3 regions of the Cellulomonas sp. P5_E12 genome follow, and region 3 is predicted to be linked to each of the others. Evidence: predicted binding sites of a transcription regulator. Region 3 holds the regulator's gene; each other region holds the start of a gene.
What was found. Region 3 encodes LexA, which represses DNA repair genes until DNA is damaged. Its sites were predicted from a motif close to TCGAACANNTGTTCGA; they were not measured.
Positions count from the first base shown of each region.

Region 1: the regulator LexA is predicted to act here: its motif matches at 3,370-3,385, upstream of ACXJKA_RS15670 (DUF222 domain-containing protein).
Region 2: the regulator LexA is predicted to act here: its motif matches at 1,967-1,982, upstream of ACXJKA_RS14170 (DUF222 domain-containing protein).

Region 1 is NZ_JBFUMP010000019.1:47,277-53,638, forward strand. Features, by position in the region: gene ACXJKA_RS15660 (AAA domain-containing protein) at 1-791, shown strand, start outside; gene ACXJKA_RS15665 (metallophosphoesterase family protein) at 818-1,573, opposite strand; gene ACXJKA_RS15670 (DUF222 domain-containing protein) at 1,741-3,087, opposite strand; gene ACXJKA_RS15675 (sugar O-acetyltransferase) at 3,567-4,160, opposite strand; gene ACXJKA_RS15680 (exo-beta-d-1,3/1,6-glucosidase) at 4,225-6,362, shown strand, end outside.
Region 2 is NZ_JBFUMP010000017.1:14,557-20,918, forward strand. Features, by position in the region: gene ACXJKA_RS14155 (SRPBCC family protein) at 1-120, shown strand, start outside; gene ACXJKA_RS14160 (DUF998 domain-containing protein) at 69-734, opposite strand; gene ACXJKA_RS14165 (glycoside hydrolase family 16 protein) at 778-1,554, shown strand; gene ACXJKA_RS14170 (DUF222 domain-containing protein) at 2,018-3,574, shown strand; gene ACXJKA_RS14175 (alpha/beta fold hydrolase) at 3,848-4,660, shown strand; gene ACXJKA_RS14180 (PP2C family protein-serine/threonine phosphatase) at 4,641-5,765, shown strand; gene ACXJKA_RS14185 (glycoside hydrolase family 6 protein) at 5,836-6,362, opposite strand, start outside.
Region 3 is NZ_JBFUMP010000011.1:53,770-60,131, reverse strand. Features, by position in the region: gene hflX (GTPase HflX) at 1-857, shown strand, start outside; gene ACXJKA_RS11075 (ATP-dependent DNA helicase) at 887-2,959, shown strand; gene ACXJKA_RS11070 (L-lactate dehydrogenase) at 2,993-3,994, shown strand; gene lexA (transcriptional repressor LexA) at 4,041-4,793, opposite strand; gene ACXJKA_RS11060 (LysM peptidoglycan-binding domain-containing protein) at 5,144-5,545, shown strand; gene nrdR (transcriptional regulator NrdR) at 5,968-6,362, shown strand, end outside.

The DNA.
Region 1 (6,362 bases), on a different contig from region 3:
CCCGCGACGACCCCGAGTTCGACCGGCGCTACGACGCCGAGGTGGCGCGCGAGGAGGACGGGCAGGTGGTCGGGCTGTTCGTGAAGAACCTGGAGAACGTCCAGGGCGACGAGCGCGACGTCATCCTCATGAGCGTCTGTTACGCCGCGGGGCCGGACGGGCGCATGCGCATGAACTTCGGCCCGATCAACAATGCGGGCGGCGAGAAGCGGCTCAACGTCATCTTCAGCCGCGCCCGCCGGCACATGGTGCTGGTCAGCAGCATCGACCACACGGCGATCACCAACGTCTACAACGACGGCGCCAACACGCTGCGGGGCTTCCTCCACTACGCCGACGCGGTGTCCAACGGCGACGCCGCGGCGGCGGACGGCGTGCTGGCGGGCCTGCGGGAGCGGACCGGGCGCTCCGTCGGCCCGGACGACAGCCCGATCGTGGAGCAGATTGCCGACGCCCTGCGCGCCGCCGGTGTCGAGGTCGTCTCCGGTGTCGGGCAGTCGGCGTTCCGCTGTGACCTCGCGCTGCGCCCGCCGGGCTCGCCGGTCCATACGGTCGGGGTGCTGGTCGACCAGTCCGCGCGGTTGGGGTCGCTGTCTCTCGACGAGCGCCGCATCACCCAGCCGACCGCTCTGCGCTCCGGCGGCTGGCGGGTGCTGCAGGTGCTCGGCGCCGAGTGGGAGTCGGACCCCGCCAGCGTGGTGCGGCGGCTCGTCGCTGCGGTCGAGCTGCCGGATCTACCGGTGGCCGCCGACCCCGAGAGCGCGGAGCATGACCGCGAACCGTCAGTCTGAGCACACCCGTCGATCCCACGGAGGACTCACGCGGACGTCGTGAGGCCCAGCTCTTCGTGCTGGCCGCGGAAGATCGCCGTCCGCAGCTCGATGGTCCACGCGTCGAGCGCCGGCATCCCGGCGGCCTCCGCGACCGCGAGCTCAGCCTCGACGTCGTAGGGCACGCGGACGATCTGGACGCTGAACACGTCCCCGGCCCCCTCGAGGATCACGTACGACGGCGTCGCCTCGTCGAGCGGGTTGCCGACGCTCCCGACGTTGACCAAGGTTCGGCCGCGGAAAGTCTCGACGTAGGCGTCGTGCACGTCGCCGTAGACCACCACGGTCGGCTCGGGACCGTCGCCCGTGAGCGACGTGCTGGCGAACATGCCGGCGAACTCCTCGTCGGTGTGGTGGAAGTGCACTCGCGTGTAGACACTGGTGGCCGACGCGTGGAACAGCCGGATACGCCGGCCGGCGAGCACCAGGTCGTGGCTGAGCGGGAGCCCGGCGAGCCAGGAGCGGTCCTCGGCCGTCAGCTCGTCGTGCCACCACCGAATTGCGGTGTCCTCGTGCTGACCCGACACCGGGAGGAAGTCGTCCCAGTTGCCTCGGACCGTCACGGCGCACCGCTCGCGGCTGCGGGCGACGGTGGCCGATCCGCGCGGACCCTTTCCCGCGACGTCGCCGAGGTTCAGCACCGTCGTGATCCCGCGGGCATCGATGTCCGCGAGCACGGCATCGAAGGCGGTGAGGTTCCCGTGCACGTCGGACAGGACAGCGATGCGCTCGGCGCCGGTCATGCGCGCCAACCTAGAGGACGAGCGAGGCCTTCGGCGCACCCACGGCGACGCATCCGCGAGAACGCCGAGACGTCGATCGCACCGCCACTGGGCTGGACAGCCGCCTGACATCCTGCGGCAGACGACCGAAGCGCGGGGGCGGCACGCGAGCCTGAAGGCCCGCGGTATCAGAAGGGTGGGTCGCCGAGGTCCGGCCGCGGTGGCGGTGGGGGTCGGTGTTCGAGCGCGCCGGCGGTGATGTGGACGGGGATGGGGTGGCGGGCGTAGGTCAGTCCGTGTCGGTCGGTCCAGGTCGAGACCCCGGTGGCGGGGTTGTGGGTGACGTTCCACCAGCCTTCGGTCTTGGCCTGGTGGTGGTGCTTGCACAACGCGTGCAGGTTCGCCTCGCAGGTCTGCGGGTCATGCCCATCGGGTGGTCGGTCGTGGTCGTAGGGGATGCGGTGGTCGATCTCGCAGCGGGTGGCGGGTTGCCGGCAGCCGGGGAAGGTGCACGTGACGTCCCGGGCCTGGATGGTGCGGGTCAGGTCCGCGCCCGGCCGGTAGGCGTCGGTCCCCACGGAGCACACCAGCCCGGTGTTTGGGTCGGTCAGGACGCGTCGCCAGGTGCCGTCTTGGGCGAGCTCGCGGGCGACCTGCGCCGGGATCGGCCCATAGGACCCGAGGAACCCGGGGGCGTCGTCCAGGCCGAGCAACGTCGTCGCGGCCACGGTGACCTGCACGGCGACGCGTTGCCCGTGCTTGCGGGGCAGCGGGGTGCCGTCCGGGGTGCTCTGCCGGTCCAGGATGCCGGTGAACACGTCCGTGAACGCGTCCGCCCGCCGCTGATCCACGGACCGCTCGTCCCCGTCGAGGGTGGCGTGCCCGGCCAGGGCGTCGATCGCGGTGAACGCGGCGGTCGCCTCGGCGGCGGGCAGGTAGGCGATCAGGCGGGCCATCGCGTCGGGGGCCAGGTCCAGGAACACCCCACGCCGGTCCCGTTCGGCCACGCGCCGCTTCTCGGCGTGGCCCGGGTTCAACGCGATCAGCGTGGCGCGCAGGTGCCGGGTCAGCTGCGGGGCGGTCAGGTCCCCGGCCCGGTGCACCGCGTCGGCCACCGCGACGTCCAGGTCGTGGGGGTCGATGCCGGCACCGGCCTTGGAGACCTCGTCCAGGATCACGTCGACCTTGCGCCCCTCGATGGCGCCGGCCGCCCACGCGTCCCCGAGGGCGGGGTGCTGGGCGGCACCCCAGGCGCGCAGGAACACGAGCTCGGCGGCCCGTTTCGTGCACACCAGCGCGCACGCCAGCTCATCGGGGACGTGCCGCAACGCATCCGGGGTGCGCGCCCCGAGCTCGCGGGCGAACGAGCCCTGCAGCGCCTGCAGCATGGTGATCGCCTGCTGCGTGGCCGCGACCGCGTTCACCAGGGCCGCCCCAGACACCTCGGCAACCGGCACGGACGCGAGCATCGCCACCAGGTCCGCCACGCGGACATCGGGCAGCGGGAACTCCTCCACCGCCGCCAGATCGATCACCCGCGCACCCGGCCCGGGAACGGGCGCCGCACCTGGGCGAGCACCATGACCCGAGTCCGCCCACCCCAACGCAGAGGGAGCGTGATTCGTCGGCGAGATGGCGTGTCGCGCGCCGGGCAACGGGGTGGTCGGCAGGCTCGCTGCGGCCCGGGTCCCGGCTTCATCCGGAGCCGTGCGTGTGCGGTCCGTGCCGTACCCGGCGAGGTGATCGCGCGTGGGCTCGGCCAGCACCGCGGTCATCTTCGCCACCTCCCCGCCTACACCAACCACCCGATCCGGGCATAGAACAAGTGTACGATCGACCACTGACATCCGCCCCTGACCTGCACCGACACGGCGGCTGGCCGAGGAAGGGAGCGCGGCCGCGCAGTGCCCGAGGTGCAGAACCCGCAGCTCGAGTGCGAGGGGGCGAGCGCAATCGGGCGCCGGTCAGGTGTGTGCGAGGCGTCGCGTACGACGGCTGCGACGACGAGCGAGCCCTACTCCCCGCGCGGCTCGTCGACCGATCGCAGCACGCGGCACGGCACCCCGACGGCGACGACGCGCGGCGGGACGTCCTGTGTGACGACGCTGCCTGCACCGATGACACTCCCGGCGCCGATGGTCACGCCGGGCAGGATCACCACGTTCGAGCCGATCCACACGTCGTCCTCGATCCGCACGGGCAGAGAGAACTGCCACCCGCCCACGCGCTCCTCGGGCACGGTCGGGTGGCCGGCCGTCGAGATGGTGACGTTCGGCGCGATCATCACGCGGTCCCCGATCACGATGTCGGCGTCGTCGACGAGCACGAGGTTGAAGTTCGCGTAGAACCCGTCGCCGACGTGCACGTGCGAGCCGTACGAGACGTGGAACGGCGGCTCGATCCAGGCGCCGGCGCCGACGGACCCGAGCAGCTGCTGCAGGAGAGAGGTCCGCAGGGCGGCATCCCCCGGCCGTGAGTGGTTGAAGTCGTAGGCCAGCTCCTTGCCGGCCACCCGCTCGGCCTCCAACGCCTCGAGCCCCGGCCCGTAGTCGACGTAGAGCGAACCGTCGTTCATCGCCGCTCGCACGACGTCGTACTCGTGGGTCACCAGGTGCTCCTCTAGGGTTGCGCGCAGACATTCGAATCGATCCGAGAATCCCACAGGACGTCACATGACTGCGCCGTACCAGGACCCAGCCCTCCCCGTCGCGGAGCGCGTCGCCGACCTCGTCGGGCGCATGACGCTCGAGGAGAAGGTCGGGCAGATGATGCAGCTCAACGCCAAGGACGGCGTCGAGGACCTGGTCCTCAACCTGCACGTCGGGTCGATCCTGCACACGTCGCCCGAGCGGGTCCGGCAGGCGCACGAGCTGACGGCGCAGACCCGGTTGCAGATCCCGCTGCTGATCGCGGAGGACTGCATCCACGGGCACTCGTTCTGGGAGGGCGCGACGATCTTCCCGACGCAGCTCGGCATGGCGGCCACCTGGGACGCCGACCTGCTGGAGCGGGCGGCTCGCGCGACGGCCGTCGAGGTCGCGGCGACCGGGATCCACTGGACGTTCTCGCCGGTGCTCTGCATCGCCCGCGACCTGCGCTGGGGTCGCGTGAGCGAGACGTTCGGCGAGGACCCGTTCCTCATCGGCGAGCTGTCGTCGGCGATGGTCCGCGGCTACCAGGGCGACGGGCTGTCCGACCCGACCGCCATCCTGGCCACCGCCAAGCACTTCGCCGGCTACTCCGAGACGCAGGGCGGTCGCGACGCCAGCGAGGCAGACATCAGCCGCCGCAAGCTGCGCTCGTGGTTCCTGCCGCCGTTCGAGCGCGTGGCCCGCGAGGGCTGCCGCACCTTCATGCTCGGCTACCAGTCGATGGACGGCGTGCCGATCACCATCAACGACTGGCTGCTCAACGAGGTGCTGCGCGGCGAGTGGGGCTACACCGGCACGCTCATCACCGACTGGGACAACGTCGGCCGCATGGTCTGGGAGCAGCACATCCAGCCCGACTACGCCCACGCGTCGGCCGCGGCGATCCGCGCCGGCAACGACATGGTCATGACGACGCCGGGGTTCTTCGAGGGCGCTCAGGAGGCCGTGCGCAGCGGGATGCTCGAGGAGTCCGCGCTCGACGCAGCCGTCGGCCGCATCCTCACGCTGAAGTTCGAGCTCGGGCTGTTCGAGGACGCCCGGCACCCGTCCGTGGAGCGCCAGCAGGAGGTCATCGGGTCCGCCGAGCACGTCGAGCTCAATCTCGAGGTGGCCCGCCGCTCCCTCGTCCTGCTCACCAACGACGGCACGCTCCCGCTGGACAAGACCACCAAGACCATCGCCGTCATCGGCCCCAACGCCGACGACCAGCACACGCAGCTCGGCGACTGGGCCGGCGCCTCGGGCCAGGCGGACTGGCTTCCCGACGGACACCCGCGCGAGATGACGCAGACGGTCCTGGACGGTTTCCGCGCCCAGGCACCAGAAGGCTGGACCGTCACGCACGCGCGCGGCGCGGACATCCTCACGCTGGGTGCCGATCCCGAGGGCGAGTTCTTCCCCGACGGCCAGCCCCGCCCGCAGGTCGTCATCCCCGTGGCGCCGGACGCCGACCTCATCGCGGAGGCCGTCAAAGCGGCAGAGGCAGCAGACGTCGTCGTCGCTGTCGTCGGGGACCGCATCGAGCTCGTCGGCGAGGGCCGCTCCACGGCCACGCTCGAGCTCGTCGGCGGGCAGGTCGCCCTCCTCGACGCCCTCGCACGGACCGGCAAGCCGCTGGTCGTCGTCGTCATCGCGAGCAAGCCGCACGTCCTGCCGCCGAGCGCCATGAACGCGGCCGCGATCATCTGGGCCGCGAACCCCGGCATGCGCGGCGGCCGCGCGATCGCGGAGCTGGTGCTGGGCCAGATCGAGCCGTCGGGCCGCCTGCCGATCACCTTCGCCGAGCACGTCGGCCAGCTGCCGATCTACTACAACCAGCTCCCGGCGCAGCACGGGACGCGGTACGCGGACCTCACGCAGCGGGTGCCGTTCGCGTTCGGCGAGGGGCTGTCCTACACGACCGTCACGTACGAGGACCTGCGGGTGGTCGAGCCGGTGCTCGGCGCCGGCGACACGGTCCGCGCGCAGGTCACGCTCCACAACACCGGCGACCGGCCGTCCCTCGAGACCGTCCAGGTCTACGTGCGAGACACCGTCACCACGGTCACCTGGGCCGAGAAGGAGCTCAAGACGTACAAGCAGGTGCTCGTGAACCCGGGCGCGCGCGTGACGGTCGGCCTGCAGCTCCCGGTCGCGGACTGCACGATCGTCGACGCCGC
Region 2 (6,362 bases), on a different contig from region 3:
CTGGGGCCGCGGACGCGCATGGTCTTCCACCTGGACGGCGTGGGTGGGGAGCCCGGCGACGAGAGCGTCTACGACGGGTGGGATTCCGCGTTCGACGTCCTGTCGGAGCGGCTCGCCTGACGCTTTCTGCGCCCGCCGCCCCGCCGGCCCTCGGGGGTCGGCGGGGCTCGGCGCGCGTCGCGCCGTAGGGCGACGACGACCACCAGTGGCCAGAGCGCCTGCGCGCCGGCGAGGGCGCGCTCGCTGAGGCCGACCGCATCGCCGTCGACCTGCAGCTCGACGACGAACACGCCGAGCAGGCCGACCAGCGCCGCGGAGGCGCCGAGACCCACGGCGGGCCGCAGGACGCCGGTCGCCCCGCGGCGCCGGGCGAGCGCGGGCCACAGGGCGAGAGCCCCGAAGCCGATGCCCGCCGCGATGCCGTGCGCCGTCGGGTATGCGTCGACCGGGAGGGCTGCGACCGCGAGCGTGGCGGCGCCGCCGAGCGCGTGCATCGCCCGGGCGGCGCGGGGGACCGGCCGCAGGCCTGCGGCGGTGACCATGTGCGCCACGCCGGTGATCGCGAGGCCCGTGGTCATGATCCAGGGGTCGGTCGCGGTCGACGCCGCGAGCGCGCTGATGGTCTCCTGCACGGCGTCGAACGATGGTTGCTGGGCGGCCGCGAGGGTCCAGCCGCCGATCATTGCGACGGGTGCGGCGATCGCGGACGCGAGCGCCCAGCGGGGGACGGTCATCGAGGGACTGCCCTTCCGGTCGGAGTTGTCGGAGACTGGGTTCGTGGCCGACCACCCCGACGGACGGGTCGTCGAGGACGACTTCGACGGGCCCGACCTCGATCCTGCCCGCTGGCTGCCGCACTACCTGCCGGCCTGGAGCTCGCGCGCGCTGACCGCGGCGTCGTACGAGCTCCGCGACTCCTGCCTGCACCTGTCCATCCCGCCGTCGCAGGGGCTCTGGTGCGCCGACGACCACCGCCCGCCCACGCGCGTCTCGGGCATCCAGTCCGGGAACTGGTCGGGGCCGGTGGGCGGAACTCGCGGGCAGCAGCCCTACCGCGACGGGCTCGTGGTCAAGGAGGCGCAGGAGGCGTTCCGCGGTTGGATCCCGTCCGGCGGGCTCCTCGAGCTGCGCGCCCGTGCCGTGGTGACGCCGCGGTCGATGGTGGCGTTCTGGCTGGTCGGGTTGGAGGACGAGCCCGAGCGGTCCGCGGAGATCTGCGTGATGGAGGTGTTCGGGGATGCGGTCCGTCCCGGGTCGGCGGAGGTCGGCGTCGGCCTGCACCCGTTCCGGGACCCCGCCGTGGTCGAGGACTGGGCGGCGGTGCGTCTGCCGATCGACGTCGCCGACTTCCACACGTACGCGGTCGACTGGGACCGGGAGCAGGCGGACTTCCTCGTCGACGGTGCAGTCGTGCGCAGCTGCGCGCGTCCACCGACGTACCCGATGCAGCTGATGCTGGCCGTCTTCGACTTTCCAGAGCGATCGGTGGGCGACGACGGCGACGCCGTGCCGGAGCTCGTCGTCGACAGCGTCCGCGAGCACGCGCGGCGCTGACGGCGCTGCTGGTCGTCGGTTGCTCGCTGCGTCGGCACGCGCACGCGTGGCGCCGACGCACCGCTGGAAGCAGGTCGTGTCGGCCGCCGGCTCGGAACGCGCACGCTGCCGTTCGCGGGCGCTCGTCGGGGCGGCGCGAGAGGTTCTGAGGGCGGTTCGACCTCAAGCCCAAGCTCGCTCGGGCCCATCACGTTGACGTTCTCCGCCGGACCTCGATGCTGGTGGGCGCTGGTCGAGGGGAGCCAACCGGGCGGGCGTGTTCGAACAGCCCTCGAGGCTCTGCCGGAGTTGCCAGTCGGCACCGATCCGTCGCGCGCGCGATCGCCGCCCACGAGACTGAGCCGCCCACAGCCCCCGTCGTCGCCGCCCTGGCCCACGGCTTCGCCGCCGGAAAGTCGATGCCAGCCGTTGTTCGTACACTTGTACGAACGGACGAGGCGGCGGATGTGGGGAGGTCTCGGGGATGACGGCGTTGTACGAGCTTGAGACCGGCGAGCTCGAGCTCCCGTGGCCGTCGTGGGTCGACACCGCCGAGGACTGGGATCCGCGCCCGTCGCCGACGCAGCCGCCCTCGACGCCACCCTCGCCGTCGCTGGCCGACTGGTCGGAGCCGTACGTCCCCGACCCGCTGCCGGAGTTCACGTTCGCCGTCCTCACCCCGTTCGCGCGCGGCCGCCAGGGCGATGGCGTGCCGATGCTCCCGGCGTTCCCGGTCGTCGAGCCGCGGCTCTCGGTGTCTGCGTTGGCGGGGATCCTCGAGCAGGTCGAGCCCGCCGACCTGCCTGGTGCCCACCTGGTCAACGCGATCATCGGCTGGGAGCAGACGATCGCGGCGGCGCAGGCCGAGCAGGCGTCGTTGGTGCGCGAGCTTGCATTCCGGAGCGGGCCGAATGCCCTCCGCGTCGCCGGTGACGAGCTGGCGAGCGCCCTGGTGTGCACGCGCCCGGCTGCCGAGCGGCTGGTCGTCCGCGCGGAGCTGGCGGCTGAACACCCGTCGCTGTCCGATGCCTGGTCCGCCGGCCTGGTCGGAGCCCGGAAGATCGACGTCATCCTCGACGAGGTCGCGGTGGCCGACCGTGCGTCCGCCGCCGGTGTGGTGGCGGACGCCGTCGCCGCCGCCGGCGAGATGACGGCACCGCAGCTCGCCCGGCACGTCCGTGCAGCCGTGATCGGCGCGGATGCCGCGGCCGCTGAGCGTCGGGCCGCCAAGCAGCGCGCGGACCGACGCGTGGAGCTGACTCCCGTGCGCGACGCGATGGCGTGGATCGGGGCGTACCTGCCCGCCGACCAGGCGCTGGCGGTGTTCACCACGGTGGACGCGCTCGCCGGTACGACGCGGGTCGGCGGCGACGAGCGCACGGCGGACCAGCGGCGCGCGGACGCGTTCGCGGACGTCTTCGTGGGCATCCTCGAACGGCAGACGACGCCCGACGGACAACCGCTGCCCACGCGCGGCGGCCAGCGTGTCGCCGTGCAGCTCACCGTCGCGGCCACCACCCTGCTCGGGCTGGACGACGCTCCGGGCCACCTCGGGTCGTACGGTCCGATCCCCGCGTCGATGGCACGCGAGCTCGCCCAGGACGGCACGTGGCGTCGGGTGCTGACCGACCCGGCGGGCCAGGTGTCCGAGGTCGGGTCTGTCGCCTACCGACCGGGCGCAGATCTGACCCGGCTGGTGCAGGCGCGGGACCAGACCTGCACCTTCCCCGGGTGCCGGCAGCCCGCGGCGCGCTGCGACCTGGACCACCGCGAGCCCTACGACCACGGCCGGTCGGGTGAGGGGCAGACGTGCGAGGCGAACCTCCACTGCCTGTGCCGCCATCACCACCGGGCCAAGACCGAGGGCCGCTGGAAGGTCACGTACGACCGAGCCACCGGCGTCTCCACCTGGACCAGTCCACTGGGCCTGACCTACGCGAGACGTCCACAGCCCGTCCTGGCAGCAGCGTCGTCGTACGAGCACCTGCGCCCGTCCACCGCACCACCCCCGCCACGTGACTGGGGCGACCCGCCGTTCTGACCCGGCGAAACACCGGACCGCGCCACCAGGCGACGGGGTCGGACCGGCGAACGCGCCTGACTACGCGTCAACTCGGGCCGTGAAACCCCAGGCCCTGAAACTCGGCTGACCACGCGGCTACGGCTGGGCATGTGAGCACCCTCGACGCGCCGGGGCTCATCCGTGCGCGCTGTTCGACACCCCTGACGGTGGCAGGTTCTTGGGGTCGGGCGTTCGCTCCGGCCGGGCGCCGGACTGTCGGGTGGGGACTCCCGAGCGGCTTACTCTCGACACATGAGCGTGCTCACCAGGAACAATGTCGTGCTCGCCGGCGTGCCCGGCGCGCCGGCGATGGTGTTCGCGCATGGGTTCGGGTGCGACCAGAGCATGTGGCGGTTCGTGGCTCCCGCGTTCGAGGCGACGCACCGGGTGGTTCTGTTCGACCACGTGGGTGCGGGCGGCTCGGATCTCACTGCCTACGACCCGGAGCGCTACGGCTCGCTCGACGGCTATGCGGACGACGTCGTCGAGCTGCTGGACGAGCTCGACCTGGGGCCCGCGGTGTTCGTCGGCCACTCGGTCAGCGCGATGATCGGCGCACTGGCCTCGACCCGGCGGCCCGACCTGTTCGATCGGCTGGTGCTCGTCGGCCCGAGCCCGCGGTACGTCGACGACGAGGGATACCGCGGCGGGTTCAGCGCCGTGGAGATCGACGAGCTGCTCGAGACGATGGACGACAACTACCTCGGCTGGTCGACGTTCATCGCGCCGGTCATCATGGGCAACGCCGACCGGCCGGAACTGGGCGAGGAGCTGACCAACTCGTTCTGCCGGACGGACCCGGCGATCGCCAAGCGGTTCGCGCGGACCACCTTCCTGTCCGACAACCGCGACGACCTGGCTGCCGTGACCACGCCGGCACTCGTGCTGCAGTGCCGGCAGGACGTCATCGCGCCGCCCGAGGTCGGGCAGTACGTGCACGAGCACCTCGCGGGCAGCGAGCTCGTGCTTCTCGACGCCGTCGGGCACTGCCCCAACCTGAGCGCGCCCGACCAGGTGGTCGACGCCATCACCGCCTACCTGGCCCATGCCCCCGTCCGGGCGTAGCCACGCCTGGGACGTCGCGCCGGTCGCGCTGCTGCGGCTCGACGCCGACGGGACGATCGTCGACGCCAACCGGATGTTCCTCGAGTGGGTCGGCCGCGAGCCCGATGAACTCGTCGGCGCCACGCGGTTGAGCGAGCTGCTCTCGGTGGGTGGCCGGATCTACTGGGAGACCCACCTGTCACCGCTGCTGCACATGCAGGGCCGGATCGACGAGGTCGCGGTCGAGCTGCGGGGACCCGACGGTCGGATGCCGGTCCTGATGTCCGCGCGCGCGTGGGCCACCGACGACGGCGAGCGTGTGGTGGACGTCGCGCTGTCCCGCGCCGTCGAGCGGTCCCGCTACGAGCGCGAGCTGCTCGCGGCGCGGACCGCCGCTGATTCGGACGCGGCGCAGAAGGCGTCCGTCGCGCACGAGCTGCAGCTCGCGCTGCTCACCACCAACCTGCCGACGGACGGCCGCTTCCTCGTGTCCACGGAGTACCGGCCGGGTGTGCAGGCCCTCGAGGTCGGCGGCGACTGGTACGACGCCTTCCTGCTCGACGACGACCGACTCGCGGTCGTCGTCGGTGACGTGGTCGGGCGAGGGCTGCGCGCCGCCACGGCCATGGGTCAGCTGCGCAGCGCGGTCCGTGCGGTCGCCGAACCAGGCGTGGGGCCCGCGGCGCTGCTCGGGCGTCTCGACCGGTTCGTCGAGCAAACCGCGGTCGGCTTCATGGCCACCCTCGCGTACGTGGAGATCGAGCTGGACACCGGCCGCGTGCGGTACGCGTGCGCGGGCCATCTCCCACCGCTTCGGCTGACGGCGGCGGGCGGGCACGAGTTCCTCTGGGCGGGGCGGTCCACGCCGCTCGGGATCGGCACCGATCGGGTGGAGGCCGAGGCGACCCTCCTCCCGGGCGACCTTCTCGTGCTCTACACGGACGGCCTCATCGAGCGCCGCAATCGTTCCCTGCGCGAGGGCCTCGACGCCCTCGCGGAAGCGAGCGCCGCCCTGCTGGAACCGGGCGGCTCGGTGTCGTCGCTGGTCACGGACCTGCTCGCGCACGCGGGCGACGAGCGCGACGACGTGTGCGTGCTCGTCATGGCGTGGTCGGGTGACGGATAGCGAGCGGAGTAAGACGGTCGTCGGTGGGCACCTCTGCGGCCCACCGACGACCGTCAGCGTCTGACCGCGGTCAGAGCCCCGGGTTCGCGTTGTGCACGAGCTCCAGCGCCATCTCCGGGAACCAGTCGCCCGCGGCGGGGTCGGCGTAGCCGCGGACGGGGTCGATGCCGCCGGCCGGGTCCCACCGGGTGCACTCGCCGTCGGACTCGCCCGGAATCTTCACCCACAGGTAGGCGTCGACGTAGGGGCTACCGGTGGTCAGGGTCGGCTTGAGCCCGAGGCCGCGCTCTGGCGGGTTGCACCAGACCTGGGGGTCACCGGAGGGGTGGTCGGCGGGTGCGGTCCACGGACCCTGCCCGTTGCGGCTCGTGTCGATGACGGCGTGCTCCAGGACGTCGGGGCCGCTGGGCGCGCCCGCGGCGTTGGTGACCTCCTTGGTGTACCAGTCGTCGGTCTTCGTCCAGGTGCTGAAGTCGGCCGGGTCGGCCGGGTAGTACTGCGACGCGCAGTACTCGAAGTGGCCGACGCGCCAGCCGCCCTCGGCCGTGTTCGTCCCGTACCAGAGGCACTGCGAGATCCAGGAGGCGAACTTGACCT
Region 3 (6,362 bases):
CCCGGCAGGCCGGTGGCCAGGTCGGCGGCGCCGCCGCAGGCATGGGCTCGCGCGGTCCCGGTGAGACCAAGATCGAGCTCGACCGCCGGCGCATCCGCAACCGCATGGCCAAGCTCCGCCGGGAGATCGCGGCGATGGAGCCCGCCCGCGTGACCAAGCGGACGTCGCGCAAGAAGCACGCGATCCCGTCGGTGGCCATCGCGGGCTACACCAACGCGGGCAAGTCCTCACTGCTCAACCGGCTCACCCAGGCCGGGGTGCTCGTCGAGAACGCCCTGTTCGCCACGCTCGACCCGACCGTCCGGCGCGCGGAGACCGTCGACGGGCGGGTCTACACGCTCGCGGACACCGTCGGCTTCGTCCGGGCCCTCCCGCACCAGCTGGTCGAGGCCTTCCGCTCGACGCTGGAGGAGGTCGCCGACGCCGACCTGATCCTGCACGTGGTCGATGCCTCACACCCCGACCCGGAGGGCCAGATCGCGGCCGTGCGGCACGTCTTCGCGGACATCCCGGGCGCCATGGACGTGCCCGAGATCATCGTGCTCAACAAGGCCGACCTGGCCACGCCCGAGGCGATCGCCCGCCTGCGGTCGCGGGAGGTGCACTCGATCGTCGTGTCGGCGCACACCGGCGAGGGCATCGACGAGCTGCAGGCGCTCGTCGCCGACCAGCTGCCGCGCCCCGGCGTGGCCGTCGACCTCGTCGTGCCCTACCACCGCGGTGACCTGATCAGCCGGGTGCACGAGCACGGCGACATCCAGGCCGAGGAGCACACGGCCGACGGGACGGCGATCCGCGCGCGCGTCGACGCCGGCCTGGCCTCCGAGCTCGAGGCGGCCGCGCTCGCGCGTCCGTGAGCGTCGTCGGCCGCCACTAGGCTGACGCGGTGCCAGACGCCGACCCCTCCGTCGACAAGCTGCTCGACGTCGCGGTCGAGGCGCTCGGCGGCGTCCGTCGTGACGGTCAGCACCAGATGGCGGTGGCCGTCGCGGAGACCATCGACAAGGGCGAGCACCTGCTCGTCCAGGCCGGGACCGGCACCGGCAAGTCGCTCGGGTACCTGGTGCCCGCGCTGCGCCACGCGGTGCTCGAGAACGAGCACGTGGTCGTCTCCACGGCGACGCTCGCGCTGCAGCGGCAGATCATCACGAGGGACCTGCCGCTCGTCGCGAAGGCCCTCGAGCCGCACCTCCCGCGGACGCCGTCGATCGCGCTGCTCAAGGGCTGGCACAACTACCTCTGCGTGCACAAGGTCGCCGGCGGTTACCCCGACGACGACACGGGCACGCTCTTCGACCTCGGCGAGCACGCGGGCGCGGCCGAGCACCCTGCGCCCGCCCGCACGGGTGCGACCGGCCCGACCGAGAGCCTGGGCGAGCAGGTGCTGCGGCTGCGGGAGTGGGCCGACGAGACCGAGACCGGGGACCGCGACGACCTCGTCCCCGGCGTCACGGCGCAGGCCTGGCGGCAGGTCTCGGTCACCTCGCTGGAGTGCCTCGGCGGCAAGTGCCCGATGCTCGCCGAGTGCTTCCCCGAGAAGGCGAAGGCCGCGTCGCGCGAGGCGGACGTGGTCGTCACCAACCACGCGATGCTCGGGATCGCCGCGTCGGGATCGCCCGGCGTCCTGCCCGAGCACCAGGTGCTCGTCGTCGACGAGGCCCACGAGCTCACGGACCGCGTGACCGCCCAGGCGACCTCCGAGCTGTCCGTGGCCACCATCGAGCACGCCGCCCGCCTGGCCCGACGGCACGGCGGGGTCCCGACGACCGACCTGGACGCCGCGAGCCAGGCGCTCGCGACCGTGCTCGTCGGCCTGCCCGAGGCGCGCTTCCGCGACGGACTGCCGCCCGCCGCCCGGGACGCGGTGGCGAGCGTGCGCGACGCCACGCGCGCGCTGCTCAGCGTGCTCAAGCCGGAGTCCGGGCCGAACGCGCCCGCCGAGGGTGGCCGCAAGATGGCCCAGGCGACCATGCTCGCGCTGCACGAGGTGGCCGACCGGATGGCCGCGGACCCCGACGACAACCGGCACACCGTCCTGTGGTGCTCCCGCAGCGAGGACCGCCGCGGCAGCATGCTCACGCGCCTGTACGCCGCCCCGCTCGCCGTCAACGGCCTCATCCGCACCCATCTGCTGGCGGGTCGCTCCGGTGTGCTCACGTCGGCAACCCTCGAGCTCGGCGGCTCGTTCGACCCGATCGCCCGCGCGGTCGGTCTCGAGGTGCGCCCCGACGCCGAGCCGGTCGGACCCACCTCGCTGGCCGGCGCACCGAGCGCCGCGCCCGCCGGGCAGCCCTGGCGCGGGCTCGACGTCGGCAGCCCGTTCGACTACCCGAAGCAGGGGATCCTCTACCTCGCGCGGCACCTGCCGAAGCCCGGGCGCGAGCCGGCCACGGACGCGCAGCTGGACGAGATCGCGGAGCTGGTCACCGCGGCCGGCGGCCGGACGCTCGGCCTGTTCTCGTCGCGCCGCGCGGCGATCGCGGCCGCGGCCGCCATGCGCGAGCGCCTCGACGTCCCGATCCTCGTCCAGGGCGACGACCAGCTGCCGACCCTCGTCTCGCAGTTCATCGCCGACGAGCCCACCTGCCTGTTCGGCACCCTGTCGCTCTGGCAGGGCGTCGACGTCCCCGGCGCCACCTGCCGTCTCGTCATCATCGACCGCATCCCGTTCCCGCGGCCCGACGACCCCGTGACCTCCGCCCGCTCGGACGCGATCGAGGCGGCGGGCGGGAACGGCTTCCTCGCGGTCTCCGCCACCCACGCCGCTCTCCTGCTCGCCCAGGGCGCCGGTCGCCTGATCCGGACCAGCGAGGACCGTGGTGTCGTGGCGGTGCTCGACCCCCGGCTGGCGACCGCCGGCTACGGCAGCTTCCTCACGCGGTCGCTGCCCGACTTCTGGCGGACCACCGACCGCGCCGTGGCCGTCTCCGCGCTGCAGCGGCTCGCCACCGCCGGATAGCCTCGTCGGGTCGACGACCCGGAGGTAAGCAAGATGACCGAGAGCCTGGACATGGAAGACGTCGGCATGGCCCCCTACCGGAGCGCGCGCCGCACGTCGAAGCTCGCGATCGTGGGCGCGGGGGCCGTCGGATCGACGATGGCGTACGCCGCGCTGATGCGCGGGGCCGCCCGCTCGGTGGCCCTGTACGACATCAACGCGGCGAAGGTGCAGGCGGAGGCGCTCGACCTCGGGCACGGCATCCAGTTCATGCCGATGGCGCAGGTGGTCGGTTCCGACGACATCGCGGTGTGCGCGGACGCGGACGTCGTGATGTTCACCGCGGGTGCGAAGCAGAAGCCCGGGCAGTCCCGGATCGAGCTCGCGGAGGCGACCATCGGTCTGGTCCGCAAGGTGCTCCCGGCGCTGGTCGAGGTCGCGCCCGAGGCGGTCTACGTCATGGTGACCAACCCCGTCGACGTCGTCACCTACGCGGCGCTGCAGATCTCCGGGCTGCCGCCCGCCCAGCTGTTCGGCTCGGGCACCGTGCTCGACTCGTCGCGGCTGCGCTACCTGATCGCGCAGCACACGGGCGTCGCCGTGCAGAACGTGCACGCCTACATCGCGGGCGAGCACGGCGACACGGAGCTTCCGCTCTGGGGGTCCGCCAGCATCGGCTCCGTCCCGCTGCTCGAGTGGACCGGGGCCGGCGGGGCCGGTCCGCTCACCGCCGAGGTGCGGGAGAGCATCACGCGCGAGGTGGTCGAGTCGGCGTACCGCATCATCGAGGGCAAGGGCGCGACGAACTACGCGGTGGCGCTGGCCGGGTCGCGGATCATCGAGGCCATCGTCAAGGACGAGGGCCGGGTCCTTCCCGTCTCGTCGTTGCTCGACGACTTCCACGGCATCAGCGACGTGTGCCTGTCGGTGCCCGCCATCGTCGGCGCGCACGGTGTGGGCGAACGCCTGCCCGTACCGCTGTCCGACAGCGAGCTCGCCGGGCTGCGGAAGTCGGCCGACGCGGTGCGCGCGGTCGCCCGGCAGTTCGGATTCTGAGTGAGCTGCCGGGCCGCCCTCGTCGGAGGGTGGCCCGGCAGGCGCGTCAGAGGCTGCGCAGCACGCTGACGACGCGACCGAGGATGGTCGACTCGTCGCCCGGGATCGGCGAGTACGCCGGGTTGTGCGGCATGAGCCAGACGTGGCCGTCGATGCGCTTGAGCGTCTTGACCGTGGCCTCGCCGTCGATCATGGCCGCGACGATCTCGCCCTGCTCCGCCACGGGCTGCCGACGGACCACGACCCAGTCGCCGTCGCAGATCGCGGCGTCGATCATCGAGTCGCCGCTGACCTTGAGCAGGAACAGGTCGCCGTCCCCGACCAGCTGACGGGGGAGCGGGAACACGTCCTCCACCACCTGCTCGGCCAGGATGGGACCGCCCGCCGCGATCCGACCGACGACCGGGACGTAGGACGGGGCCGGCATGCGCTCGCCGTCGGCCTGGTCGGGGAAGTTCGAGCGGCTGCCGTCGGGCGCCGTCCAGGTGCCGACACCGCGCGAGTCGTCTGCGTGCACGACCTCGATGGCGCGGGGGCGGTTGGGGTCCCGGCGCAGGTAGCCCTTGCGCTCGAGCGCGGTGAGCTGGTGCTTGACGCTGGACGGGCTGGTCAGGCCGACGGCCTCGCCGATCTCGCGCATGCTCGGCGGGTACCCGCGGGACTCGACCGACGACCGGATCGTGTCGAGCACCAGCCGCTGACGCGCCGTGAGGCCGTCCGGACCGGGCGCGCTGTCCGGCAGCGCGTGGATCGTCGCCAGGTCCTGCTCGGGCTGGGACGTGTCCCGTGAGTCCGTCACTGCGCTCCTCCTCCGTAGGGCGGCCGCCTCTCGGCCCGCTCCGCCTCCTCCGCCTGCTCCACCCGCGCTCCCGGGCCCGTGACCTGCGCTGACGGGAACCTCCCGGCGGGCGTGTCAGTGGCTCGTGGTGCGCTTGTGCCGCATCGCCAGCCTAGGGATTTCGGGACCGAAGATCAAACATCTGTTCGATCGTGTCTCGACAGTGTCACCGGATGCTGGTAGACATCGTACAGACGTTCGACGAACAGGCGTTCGACGATCAGCGGTACCCCGGGAGCCCGGGCCGAGCAGGAACGAGAGACGTGATGAGCGCGATGGTGATGGGACCGGYGATGCCGACCTTGTCGAGCATGTCGAGCTTCGCGACGCCGAGCACCCGGCCGAGCAGCGCCGGCCGGACGGCCGGCGCGCGTCGGACCGCGGCTGTGAGCCGGGCGGCCGACGCCGGTCGACCCGCAGCGGCGCACCTCCGCCTCACCCCTCGCGGCCGCGCCGTGCTCTGGGTCCTCGCCGCCGTGGTCGTCGCTCTCGTGACGCTGCTCGGCAGCCGCGCCGCCGCCGACGGTCCCGTGGGCGCGCAGGAGGTCGTGCGGCACACGGTCGAGCCGGGGGAGACCCTCTGGGAGATCGCCGCATCGGTCGCGGGCCCGTCCGAGGACGTCCGGGACGTGGTGTTCGACCTGGTCCGTCTCAACGAGCTGCCCGACGCCGGCCTCATGGCCGGTCAGGTCATCGTCGTCCCTGCAGGCTGAGGAGCGACCGCGCCGTCCGGACGGAGTGAAGGCCGAGCGCCGTCAGCCGGCGACGCGGTTGCTACCGTCGGCGTCGCTTGCTAGGTTAGCCTTACCTCACAAGGCGAGCTGGGGGGCTTGCCAGGGGTGCGGGACCCGGGGTGCGGGAGCATCCCGCTCTGGACCCGCAGTATTGCGCGGCGCCGAGGCGAGTCGGCCCGTGACAAGGGACGGGGGCGTCCCCGCGACGGGCGGCCATCGTCGGATGGCCGCCCTTCGTGCATGCTTCGTCGTTCCTCTCGTCGGCTCGCGTGCACGTCAGGGTGCTGGCGCGGGTCGACCTTGCACCGTCGCAGACCGTGGCCTAGCGTCACGGGGGCGTTCCGACGCCATTGCCGCCGGCCGACCTCTCGGCCGGGCGTGCCAGCTCGAAGGGGATCACGGTGCACTGTCCGTTCTGCCGTCACCCGGACTCGCGGGTCGTCGACTCGCGGACCTCGGACGACGGGTCGACCATCCGGCGCCGGCGTCAGTGCCCGCACTGCAACCGTCGCTTCACCACGGTCGAGACCGCCAGCCTCTCGGTGGTCAAGCGGTCCGGGGCCACCGAACCGTTCAGCCGCGAGAAGATCGCCGGCGGGGTGCGCAAGGCCTGCCAGGGCCGCCCGGTGAGCGAGGACGACCTCGCGCTCCTGGCACAGAAGGTCGAGGAGACCCTGCGAGGCGCGGGCTCGGCGGAGATCGACGCCTACGAGATCGGGCTGGCCATCCTGGGACCGCTCCGGGAGCTCGACGAGGTGGCCTACCTGCGGTTCGCCAGCGTGTACCAGGCGTTCGA